DNA from 2 places in the Halomonas sp. AOP13-D3-9 genome. Region 1 is predicted to be linked to the other one. Evidence: predicted binding sites of a transcription regulator. Region 1 holds the regulator's gene; the other holds the start of a gene.
The links. Region 1 encodes FNR, which switches genes on or off when oxygen is low (the NO sensors DNR and NnrR bind a similar motif). Its sites were predicted from a motif close to TTGATNTANATCAA; they were not measured.
Positions count from the first base shown of each region.

Region 2: a site for FNR is predicted at 4,331-4,344, ahead of ccoM (cytochrome c oxidase subunit CcoM). Genes of this name have one in related genera too.

Region 1 covers NZ_JBQSYH010000003.1:148,230-154,185, reverse strand. Annotated here, with positions in the region: gene ACT3UM_RS04485 (DUF294 nucleotidyltransferase-like domain-containing protein) at 1-489, shown strand, start outside; gene ACT3UM_RS04480 (3'-5' exonuclease family protein) at 495-1,148, shown strand; gene ttcA (tRNA 2-thiocytidine(32) synthetase TtcA) at 1,250-2,161, shown strand; gene fnr (fumarate/nitrate reduction transcriptional regulator Fnr) at 2,154-2,900, opposite strand; gene hemN (oxygen-independent coproporphyrinogen III oxidase) at 2,983-4,416, opposite strand; gene ACT3UM_RS04460 (sulfite exporter TauE/SafE family protein) at 4,495-5,187, opposite strand; gene ccoS (cbb3-type cytochrome oxidase assembly protein CcoS) at 5,184-5,429, opposite strand; gene ACT3UM_RS04450 (heavy metal translocating P-type ATPase) at 5,426-5,956, opposite strand, start outside.
Region 2 covers NZ_JBQSYH010000021.1:27,877-33,832, reverse strand. Annotated here, with positions in the region: gene ACT3UM_RS20365 (bifunctional diguanylate cyclase/phosphodiesterase) at 1-828, shown strand, start outside; gene ACT3UM_RS20360 (DUF3034 family protein) at 825-1,739, shown strand; gene ACT3UM_RS20355 (group I truncated hemoglobin) at 1,750-2,256, shown strand; gene ACT3UM_RS20350 (GGDEF domain-containing protein) at 2,240-3,286, opposite strand; gene ACT3UM_RS20345 (hypothetical protein) at 3,367-3,885, opposite strand; gene ccoM (cytochrome c oxidase subunit CcoM) at 4,149-4,304, opposite strand; gene ACT3UM_RS20335 (FKBP-type peptidyl-prolyl cis-trans isomerase) at 4,412-4,930, opposite strand; gene ACT3UM_RS20330 (AmpG family muropeptide MFS transporter) at 5,058-5,956, shown strand, end outside.

The DNA of each region.
Region 1 (5,956 bases):
TTTGAACGCTGCTCGGGTGATGAGCTGCTACTCTCCTATTTCGCCCGCACAGCGCTGCGTTTCTCGACGCCGTTGACCCTGTTTGGCTCGTTGAAAAAGCCCCAGCACGGTATCGATATTAAGAAAGGCGGCATTTTCCCGATTGTTCACGGCGTGCGCACCATGGCGCTTGAGCGGCAGATAAAAGCCACCTCAACCTTTGATCGGTTGGATGCGCTGGCTGCCGACGGTCGCTTGGATCGTCGTTTTGCCGATGACTTGGGGGAAGCGTTGGCACTGTTTTCCGAACTACGCCTTAAACAGCAGCTAAGTACGGTGGAAACGTCTTCGGACACAAAAGAAGCTAACGCCCAGAGCAGCAATCGCGCTAATCGCGTTGTGGTGCAAAACCTTTCTTCCTTGGAGCGCGACCTATTGCGCGAAGCGATGCATATTGTCAAAGACTTTAAGCAGCGGCTTTCCCATCGTTATCATTTGGAGTATTCGTGAGCGGAATGCGGCTGTTAGATCGACACGTAGGGCTATTTAGCGGTTCATTGCGCACCTTGTTGCGCCGTGAAAGCGATCGTCGGCGCTGTGCTGATTCCCCCTATGAGTGGTTGTTTCAACCTTATATGGGCGAGGAGCTGGTAGCACTCGCATGTACGACAACGCCCACATTGTCATCGCCGGTGATCAGCTTGGCGGCGGTGGTGCTGAGCCAGCAGCAGGTACGAACCAGCCGTGCTTTTGTGATGACGTTAGGTAGCACGAAACAGCCCGAAAGTGCGACGCTGCGCCGTCATTATTTGCTATGTGAGGCAGGGGAGGTGCAGCCGCCAAGCAGCGATAACTTGAGCGCATTAGTGGAATTTATCGGCAATCGGCCCATTGTGGGCTGGCAGTTGGAGCAGCGCATTGTAGCGTTGAATAGACTACTGACTAAGCAGCTGAATTTTGCGCTACCCAATGCCCAGGTTGATGTGGCGAGACTGCATCAGCGCCAACTGCGGCGTTTGCATCCGGAGGTAGAAGCGCCCACCAGCTTCGCCCAGGCGCTGGCATGCTGGCAGGTGCCCGCCATGGGTGTGCAAAGCGTGCTTGGCGAGGCAACCGCCAGCGCACTTCTGTATATGCGCCTGCAGCGCGTTATGGCGGAGGTGGCATAGGAATGGGGGAAGCACTAGTGTTTGGGTCAGGCGGTGAGTGTTGTTAGAATGTGGCAATATTTCCTCTTTTAGCGCCTTTCACTATCGGCAGTGCTTATTTCATGCAATCCCTAGATTATTTCGACCCGCATTTTGACACGCCAGATGTTGCTCCTGCAGCCTCTCCAGACGCTGTGCAGGCTGATGCTAAGCAGAAGCGTGAATTTAACAAGCTGCAAAAGCGTCTGCGCCGAGAAGTGGGCAATGCGATTATTGATTACCAAATGATCAATGAAGGCGATCGCGTGATGGTGTGCCTCTCCGGCGGTAAGGACAGCTACACGATGCTGGAGATTTTGCGCAACTTGCAGCGCAACGCGCCAGTTAACTTTTCGTTGATAGCGGTCAATCTGGATCAGAAGCAGCCGGGCTTTCCTGAGCATGTGCTGCCTGCCTATCTGGACAAGCAGGGGGTGGAGTATCACATCGTAGAACGCGATACCTACTCGGTGGTGAAGGAGAAAACCCCTGAAGGCAAGACCACCTGCGCGCTCTGTTCACGGCTTCGCCGCGGCTCGCTGTATGGGTTTGCCGAAGAGATTGGGGCCAATAAAATTGCCCTGGGCCATCACCGGGAAGACATTCTTGAAACCCTGTTTCTGAATATGTTCTTCGGCGGCAACCTGAAAGCGATGCCGCCGAAGCTGCTATCCGATGATGGTAAGAATATCGTTATTCGGCCGTTGGCCTACTGCAAAGAAGCGGATATTGCGGAATTTTCGCGGCTGATGGCGTTCCCAATCATTCCCTGCAACCTGTGCGGCTCCCAGCCTAATATGCAGCGTCAGGTGGTCAAAGAGATGCTCGCCGAGTGGGATGAGAAGTTTCCTGGCCGTCTGGAAAGCATGTTTAAAGCGGTGACCAATATTGCGCCCTCCCAGTTGGCAGACCGCAGCCTGTTTGATTTTGAGGGCTTAGAGGCGAAGCAGGCGGAGCTGCTGGCGGGTCGCATCCAGGCCTTCAACGTCAGCTAACCGTTTGCTCTTCCTCTTCGGCGAGGGTAATCAAACGCGGCATATCGAGAATATTGACCTCTCGCCCAGAAACCGCCACCACGCTCTGCTGCTGAAAGCGGCTTAAAATGCGGCTGACGGTTTCCACCGCTAAGCCCAGGTAGTTGCCAATATCGGCCCTCGGCATTGAGAGGCGAAAGCTGTAGGGCGAGTAGCCTCGGCGACGAAAACGGTCCGAAAGGGTAATCAAAAAGGTGGCCAGCCGTTGATCGGCGGTTTTGCGCGAGAGTAGGCGCATCATGCGTCGGTCATCGCGCAACTCTTTGCTCATGCTCCGATACAGCTGGCCACGTAGCTCAGGGATCTCTTCTGAGAGCAAATCCAGGCGGTCAAAAGGAATCTCGCAAACGGTGGTGGTTTCCAGGGCGATAACGCTACCGGGGTAGTGCTCTTCATCAATGCCATCCAGCCCCACCAGTTCACTGGGCAGGTAGAAATTGGTCAACTGCTCACTGCCGTTACCTTCGGCGGTGACCTGTTTCAAACTCCCCGAACGCACCGCGTAAACGCTGGTAAAAGTGTCACCCTGGCGAAACAGCGGCTCGCCTTTTTTCAGCGGCGCACGGCGGCGAATAATCGCATCGAACTGCCCCATATCGTCCAACTCAAGGGCAAGCGGCAGGCACAGCGAGCTAAGGCTGCAGGTTTGGCAGCGCGCTTCGTGGAGTAGCGAGCGTCGGCTGCTCATAGGTTCCAACATGCGGTGCTCCTTGAGTGGGTCAGGATAAAATTAGCAAATTCTTACTTATTGTGGTGCCGTTAGCATGCCTGCAATAAGGTGATTAAACAATCTTAGAGTAGCGCTGCCCTATTTGCCCAGAAAGATGGGTATCGAACGCCATGGCTAAATGGCGCACCAGCAGTCGACCCATGGGCGTGGCGTTAAGTTGATCACCACTACGGGTCAGTAAGCCATCTTGCTCGGCGCTCTGTAAACGCTCCAGAGCGGGGGCAAAATAGCGGGGGGCATCAATGTTCCAGCGCTGGCTGACCGCAGCCAGATCAATGCCCATATCGCACATCAGCCGCTCAATCACATCCCGCCGGATTAGGTCGTCATCACTCAACCGCACGCCTCGCACAGTAGCGAGCTGACCCTGATCCAACGCCGCCTCGTAGCTTGCCAGATCGCTCGGGTTCTGCGCGTAGACGTCATCAATACGTGAAATCGCCGAAACGCCAAGCCCGATTAAATCGCACTGGGCATGGCTGGAGTAGCCTTGGAAGTTGCGCTGTAGCGAGCCGTCGCGCTGAGCAATGGCCAGGCTATCGTCAGGCCGGGCAAAGTGATCCATCCCGATATGTACGTAGCCAGCCGCGGTGAGCATTTCAATCGTGGTGCGCAGAATTGCCAGCTTCTCTTCACCGCCCGGCAAATCATCGACATTAATACGCCGCTGGGGAGCAAAGCGCTCGGGCATATGGGCGTAGTTAAATACTGAAAGACGCGCCGGATTGAGTTCAATCACCTGGCGGAGGGTATTCGCAAAGCTCTTTTCTGTCTGAAACGGTAAACCGTAAATAAGATCGAGATTGAGCGAGCGAAAGCCCAGGCGATGCGCCTCTTCCATCAGCGTTTCGGTGAGTACCCGCGGTTGAATGCGGTTAATGGCTTTCTGCACCAACGGGCTTAAATCCTGCACGCCCAGGCTAATGCGGTTAAAGCCTAACGACTGCAGGTGGCGCAGGGTAAATACATCCGCTTCCCGGGGGTCTATTTCAATCGCGTAGTCGCGATCGGCAGAGGACGAAAGGCCAAACCGGGCATCCAAACGATCAATCAGGTCGCCCATCTGATTCAAGCTAAGAAAGGTCGGCGTTCCGCCACCCCAGTGTAGCTGCTCCACCGGTCGTGATGTATCCAAGTGGCGTGCGGTCAGCACCATTTCACGGTCGAGCCGGGATAAGTAAGGCTCGGTCAGGGCGGTGTTCTTGGTGGCGATTTTATTGCATGCGCAGTAGAAGCAGATCTTGCGACAAAAAGGCACGTGAACATACAGCGACAGCGAACGCTGACTGGCATTGCTACGCTCTAGTGCCTGGGTCAGGTCACCGGGGGTGAATTGGTCGTGAAATGACAGCGCCGTGGGGTAAGACGTGTAGCGTGGTCCGCTGGTGTCGTAGCGGCGCAGCAGGGCTTCATCCCACACCGGCTGCACGGGCGCTGCCGCCACAGACGAGGTAAGAGGTGAAACCGCAGGGGCATGAACGGGCATGAAGGGGCGCTCCGACGTGAGGTAATGCCGCTAGCCTAACCCGTGACGAAAGCGTAAAGATTGAGCCATGTCATGCTATTAGAGGTTGTGTGCCGTAAGAGTCCAGAGCTGCCACAGCGCAAACGCGATAATCGTTAGTGCCGCCACGCTGCGCGTCGCCGGGTGGCGAATCAGGTGGCTTAGCTGGCGCGCAGCGAGGCCAGTGGCGAGCAGCGCCGGCAGGGTGCCTAGCCCAAATGCGCCCATTAGCAGCGCGCCCTGGAGCGGGTCGGCTATCGCCAGGCTCCAGGCCAGCATGGAGTAGACCAGCCCACAGGGTAGCCAGCCCCAAAGTGCGCCTAGCGCGAAGGCTTGAGGGATATACACCACCGGCATTAAGCGCCGCCCCACAGGCTCGATAAAGCGCCATAGACGGCGGCCAACCGCCTCCACTTTGAGCAGCCCTTTCCACCAGTTGGCGATATACAGTGCCATCAGGATCAGCATCAGCGCGGCAAACACCTGAAGCAGCATTCGTGCCGTGGCGGAAAGCGAAAATAGCGTGCCCAGCAGGGCAACCAGCGCGCCTGCGCTCATATAGCTAATAATACGGCCAGCATTGTAGCTGAGTAGCAGCCCCCCCATACGCGCTGGATGGCGCATGCTGGGGGGTACTGCAAAGGTGAGGGCGCTCATAATGCCGCCGCACATACCAATGCAGTGGGCACCGCCCATTAAGCCAAATACGAATGCCGCCAGCAGCGGCGGTAGATCAAGCCCTGTGGGATTCATGGCCGAGGCTCTTGGTCGTCGGGGGCGTTTTTATCTTTTGGTGCGGCGGTTTTTTGCTTGGCTGGTGGGCGCTGGCGGCGCTGTTCGGGGGGAAGATCGTTGTCGTCCTCATCAAACAAGATGCGGTGCGCCGGGCCTTCTAAATCGTCGAACTGATCATTTTTGACCGCCCAGAAGAAGGCCCAGACGGCGAGTCCGAGCAGAATCAGCGAAAGCGGAATAAGCAGGTACAGAATCGTCATGCGGTTACCGGTGTTGACGTGCCAAGCGTTGGTGCGGGCTGGGGGCGCCAGCGTGACAGCCGTAGGGCGTTACCCACCACCACTAGCGAGCTAAGCGACATACCAATCGCGGCTAGCCAGGGCGGCACCAGCCCCATCGCCGCCAGCGGCAGCGCCGAAACGTTGTAGCACACTGACCAAATCATGTTCTGGCGCATGATACGCCGCGTTGCGCGGGAAATCTCGATGGCCTCAAAAATCCGCATTAGACGTGGGCTGAGCAGCACCGCGTCGGCGCGGGTACGGGCGAGATCTGTCGCTCCATTCATGGCAATCGCCACATCAGCGCCAGCCAAGACTGGCACGTCGTTGATGCCGTCACCAATCATCACCACAGTTTCGCCAGCGGCTTGGAGTTGTTTCATCCGGGCCAGCTTGCCCTCTGGACTGGTGCCCGCGTGCCAGGTGGTAATATTGAGCTGGCTGGCCAGGCTTTCCACCGCATCTCGGGTGTCGCCAGAAAGCAGCTCTACGTTTAACCCCTGGGC
Region 2 (5,956 bases), on a different contig from region 1:
TTACGCCAGCTCACCTTGATTCGAGACCTACAGGACGCGGTAAGCAACGGCGAGCTATGGATGGCCTACCAGCCTAAAGTAGACACACACAGCGGCCACGTTAATCAGTGTGAAGCGTTGATGCGTTGGCGCCACCCGTCGCTGGGCTTTGTGCCACCCGATGAATTTATTGGCCTGGCCGAGCGCTCAGGGAGCATCCGCATGCTCAGTCAGTGGATGTTGGCCACTGTCTGCGCCCAGCTGCATACTTGGCAGCAAAGTGGTTACCACTTATCGGTAGCCGTTAACCTCTCCGCCAGCGATGTGATGGATCGCCAATTAACGACTTATCTGGCTAACCTACTAGAACGCTACCGCCTTGCCCCTGCCCGACTGAGTATCGAGGTCACTGAAAGCGCTGTTATGCAGGATGTCGATGCGGCCATGGCCACTTTGACGGAGCTCAACCAGTTGGGGCTGCGTATCGCCATTGATGATTACGGCACCGGCTACTCCTCTCTGGCGCAAATCAAACGCCTACCCGTCGATGAACTCAAGATCGACAAATCCTTTGTGTTAGCGATTGATTCACAAAAAGATGACTTAACCATTGTCACCTCGACCATCGAAATGGGCCACAGCTTAGGGCTGCGTTTAGTGGCCGAAGGCGTTGAGAATCGCGCCAGCGCCGAGCTGCTGAGCAAGCTCGGCTGCGACTACTTGCAAGGCTATTGGATTGCCAAACCAATGCCCGCTGACGAGCTCCCCGTTTGGTTGGATAATTTCACTTCGCTGTCGTTACCCCACCCGATGTCTTCCCTACTAAAGATGCTCCAGAGAAAGCCATGATAATATTTCAATCGGTGTGTTCACTGCCCCACTCACACTTTCGGCACTCCCGTTCCAGCTGCTTTGCGCCCTGCTTAGCTCTGCGATTAGCCCTGTGCTTAGCAGTCTGTTTAGCGCTTGCAGCCGCGCCATCGTTTGCCGGTAGCCGTATTGTAGGTACGGGTGGGGTAAGTGCTATTGAAGGGGCCGCAGGGGGCGGATTATCGCCTTGGGCCGTGCTAGCCAGCACCGCAAGCGAACAGGAAATAGGCGTAACGGCTGCCGCCACCCGTGCCTGGGTGGACGACTACCGGCTAACGGTGACCAGCGCCAGCGTGAATATTTATGATCGTGTTGAAGTCTCAGTGGCTCGTCAAACCCTTGATTTAGAAACCCTGGGTGGCGAGCTAGGCCAGAATATTTACGGCGCGAAGGTGCGCTTATTCGGCGATGTGCTCTACCACCCTTGGGGCATTTGGAGTGCGGGCGTACAGCATAAACGACTGGTGGATGGCACCATTCCCACTGCACTGGGGGCCGACGAAACGCGCGGTACCGATGTGTACCTTAGCGCCAGCAAGCTGCTGTTTAGTGCTTTTGCTGGGCGCAATGTGCTGCTCAACGCCACCTTGCGCAACACCGACGCCAACCAGGGCGGCCTGCTCGGCTTTGGCAGTGATCAGGGGAGTCGCTCGTGGGTAGCCGAGGGTAGCGTGGGCGTTTTTATTACCCCGCAATGGATTGTCGGCGCCGAGTATCGCCAAAAACCCGATAACCTAAGCGTGGCTAAAGAGGACGATTGGCAAAGTCTCTACACTGCCTACTTCTTCAATAAGCACTTATCACTCACGGGCGCCTGGTTGGATTTAGGCGACATTGCCGGTCTACCTTCTCAGCACGGCGGCTATCTTTCACTCCAGGCAGCTTTTTAAGCGGGGCGCTATGATTGATCAACGCAGCACCTTTCAACGCAACAGCTATCAAAATAGCAGCTATCAAAACAAATACACTCGTGCACGTGGTTGTTTAATAGCGCTTACGTTTGCCGCGCTCACATTGACACTCGCTGGCTGTGTTCATCAGCCAACGCAAACGACGCTCTACGAGCGCCTGGGCGGTGAAACTACGATTGATGCAGTGGTTGAGAACCTGTTATACCGAATTGCGGATGACTCCGAAGTGGTGGTGTTTTTTGCTAACACCAATATCGATCTGTTTGCCGAATCGCTGGCCAGCCAGCTGTGCGATGTCAGTGACGGCCCCTGCCACTACGAAGGCCCGCCAATGGATCGTGCTCACCAACATATGGGGCTGACAGATGTGCATTTTAATCGCTTAGTGGAACATCTCGATGCCGCCATGCAGGAGGAAGGTATTGCCCTTGGTGCGCGTAATGAACTGCTGGGAAGACTTGCGCCCATGTACACAGACGTTATGCGTCTCCAGTAACCTGCCAGCCGTCACGGCCGGCCGTTTTCACCCGGTAGAGCGCTTTGTCCGCGGCTTCGTAGGCGTAGGGAAATGTTGTTTCATCAGCCACAAAGCAGCTGCCGCCAACGCTCAAGGTGACGCCTTTTTTATCTGGATGGGCGGGGTGTGCGAAGTCAGTCTCACGCACTCCTTCAACCAATTGTCGGCAGTAGCTTTTTAGCGTCTCAGTATCCGGGCAGAGGAGTAGCGCCGCAAACTCATCGCCCCCCAAACGGTAGAGCTGGGCCTCGCCATTAAGCGTCTCACCAATCAAAGTAGCCAGTTGGCGCAGCAGGGTATCGCCTTGGGGGTGCCCGTAAGCATCGTTATATTGTTTAAAAAAATCGATATCGACCAAAATCAGTCCCAGCGACTGATGCTGCATTGCCAAAACATCTTGATGCAAAGCGCTGCGATTACCGATCCCGGTGAGCGGATCGCGCATGGCGCGCTGCATCCACTCAAAAGTCTCTTGGGTGGCACGATCAGTGCGCCGCAGCTGGCGTTCGTGAAGCCACCAAAACACCAACCCCATCACAAAGATTAATAAGCTGGAGTAAGTCAGCACCTGGCTATGCTGGCGCGTACTTTCTGAAAAATCATTAATCGCCGCGCCACGCCGGTCAAGCTGATCCATCTCAATGTGGGTCAGGCATTGAATAGGTGCAAACAATGCTGATACCGCAGCGAACCGATCGATGTTCAGCGCCGTTAACTGAGCCACTAACCGATCTAAGTCCATCAAACTAGTCTCGGCGCAGGCATACTCACGTCGATAGATGTGCACATCGGCTAAGCCATAGGCGATCTCAATGTTCATCGCTGCAGCATCAAGTCTCTCAGGCTGATCGCCCAATAGCTCAGATTGAGCATTTTGCAGATAAACACGCGACCGGGTCGCCAACTGTTGGCCTGTCAAACTTCCCGTTTGGCTAAAGTAAGCCTGTATTTCGGGGTAGACCCAGCGCGACTCATAAACAATCAGTACCATCAGCCCCAAAAAGCTCATTAAGCTTAGCGACAACCACGTAACGTAGCGATGCTGGCGCGCTAGTGGTCGGGGTCGCTCAGTTGGCTTGTTTTGGGATGTCACCACTTCGCCTCTATACTTCGGATCATCCAGATCCATTCGTTAAAATCACGCAGGTTTTCAACGTCGCGGTCACCACTGCCCTGATTATTATAGTCGCGCTCTACCAGTCGTACGGGGCCTCGCGAACGGATAGTGAGCGGGTCGCCATCTTCAGCGGTAATTAAGTACCAGCTGGGGTCATCCCAGCCTGCTAGGGTAACTTCGTAGTCATCCCAGGCGGTAAAGTGGAGCGATGGCGGCACTTCGCCAAACTGTTCAATCAGAAAGGTACGAAAAACGACTCCCTGCATCTCCACTTCGCGCCCCTGGTAGGGGTCGTAGAGCGTAAACGTCTCGTCGGACATGGCGCGCAAATCGCTGAGGGCAACCTTTTCAGTGACATCACCGTTAATTATATTTAATGCCTGGGCAAAGGCAGTCGCGGGGAGGAGTGTTATGCCCACGACAATTAACGCGCACGCTAATCGGTCACGTGCACCAGCCCATGGGCTGCGGTGTAAGGCAACTGCGTTCATGGCATAGTTTCCTGATGTGTGCATTCTTGCAAAGGAATTTGTAAAGTTCTTTGCAAAAAACTGTCGAAAAGAACTTATGCCAAGAACTCTACCAGAGCACACCTTTTATTGCGCCACAACGCAGGCTAAGAAATTTCAACTTATCCGATCAATACGCAAAAAAAAGCCAGCCCAAATTGGGCTGGCAACAGGAGGCTTACTACGCTATTGAAGCTAAGCTAGCAAGCCCCCTCCCCTGACAAGGTTTACATGAGCTGGGAAAGCTACTTCTTGCGCTCATCTTTACGTAGATGATCGCGAATCACGAAGCCCACCCAGCCCACCATAAATGCGATTACTAAAGCGACGGTGGCTAAGCCAAAGACAATTGTGTCATCCCAATACATGGTGATTCCTCCCGCCGTGATGTATGCGTTCATACTAGTCACTCAACGGCGGAAGAATGCTGACCTAGGTCAAGTTAAAGGGGGCATAGAAAGGCGGTTAAATAGGAAATTGATACCGATCAATTTTGGGCGCTATTACGCTATAGCACCTTGCGGTCTTCGACTTTTGCGTGCTCGGTACCCGGCGGTAACGGATGGCCTTTGGCTAATTCTGCACGGGTAGCTTCGCGCACGTCTAAAATGGTCACTTGATAGTTTAGCGTGCGCCCGGCCAGGGGATGGTTGGTATCAACGGTGACACGGTCGCCATCGACTTCCAGCACGGTGACAATTTGCGGCCCGGCTTCGCCTTCGGTTTGAAAGCGGCTGCCCGGCGCCAACTCAGCGTTACCAAACGAACCACGGCTGACGTCTTGCACCAGATCTTCGTTGCGCACGCCGTAGGCATCGGCAGGCATTAGTTGAACGCTTAACTCGGCCCCAGCCGTTTGGCCTGCTAAGGCACTCTCTAGCCCAGGCACGATATTGTCGTGGCCATGCAAATACTCTAGCGGCTTATTGCGCGCATGGGAGTCATCCAATACCTGCTTGCTGCCATCATTGAGCACGTCGCTAAGGACATAGTGCAAGGTAACGACCTGATGCGCCGTAATCGACATGGAAAACTCCTCTCCGGTAAGCTGTCGGTTTTGTGATAAAACTTTGTGCTAGTACTTTGTGATAGAAACACTCCCTCAGTTTACCACTTGGCCATTGCCAGCGTCTTTCCACCAGGAGTAGCGTTTAATGTTAAGCCCCACCCCCCAGCGCAGTTGGTTTGCTGCGCTGGCTGTTTATTGTCGTGCGCCCGTTATTACCATGCTGTTTTTGGGGTTTTCCGCTGGCTTACCTTTTCTACTGGTATTTTCAACGCTCTCTGCCTGGCTGCGCAGCGATGGCGTTGAGGTCGCGGCGATTGGTTTTTTTGCCTGGATAGGCATGCTCTACTCAATCAAATTTTTCTGGGCGCCGGTGGTGGATCGGCTGGCGCTACCGATTTTGACCCGCGCCTTTGGGCAACGCCGTGGCTGGATGCTACTGGCTCAAGCGACCATTGCTGTGGGGCTAGTGGGACTCGCGGGTTTGAGCCCGGTGGGTAACCTCGGTTGGGTGGCCCTGTTTGCACTACTGGTGGCCTTTGGCTCGGCGACCCAGGATATTGCCATTGACGCCTACCGCATTGAGTCCGCCGATGACGATGTTCAGGCCGCTATGGCCTCGACCTATATTATTGGCTATCGCGGTGGTTTACTTGCCGCCGGTGCCGGTGCGCTGTATATCGCGGCGTCGGCCTCTTGGGATGCGGCGTATCTCAGCATGGCAGCGCTAATGAGCATTGGCGTGCTTACCGTGTTAGTACGCCCGGAGCCCAAACGCGCCTCGCTCTCCATCCAGCTTATCCACGAGCCAAAGGTGCGGGACTTTATTCGCGCCAGCCGGGGCAAACCTAAAGTGCTACGCCGCCTGGGAGCCTGGAGCATTGGCGCGCTGGTCTGCCCGTTTACCGACTTTTTTAGCCGCTATGGGGTGAAAGCGCTGTGGATTCTAGTGTTTATTGCGGTATTCAGAATTAGCGATTTGGCCATGGCCTCCATGGCCAACCCGCTGTATATCGACCTGGGCTTTTCACTGGCCGAGATTGCCAG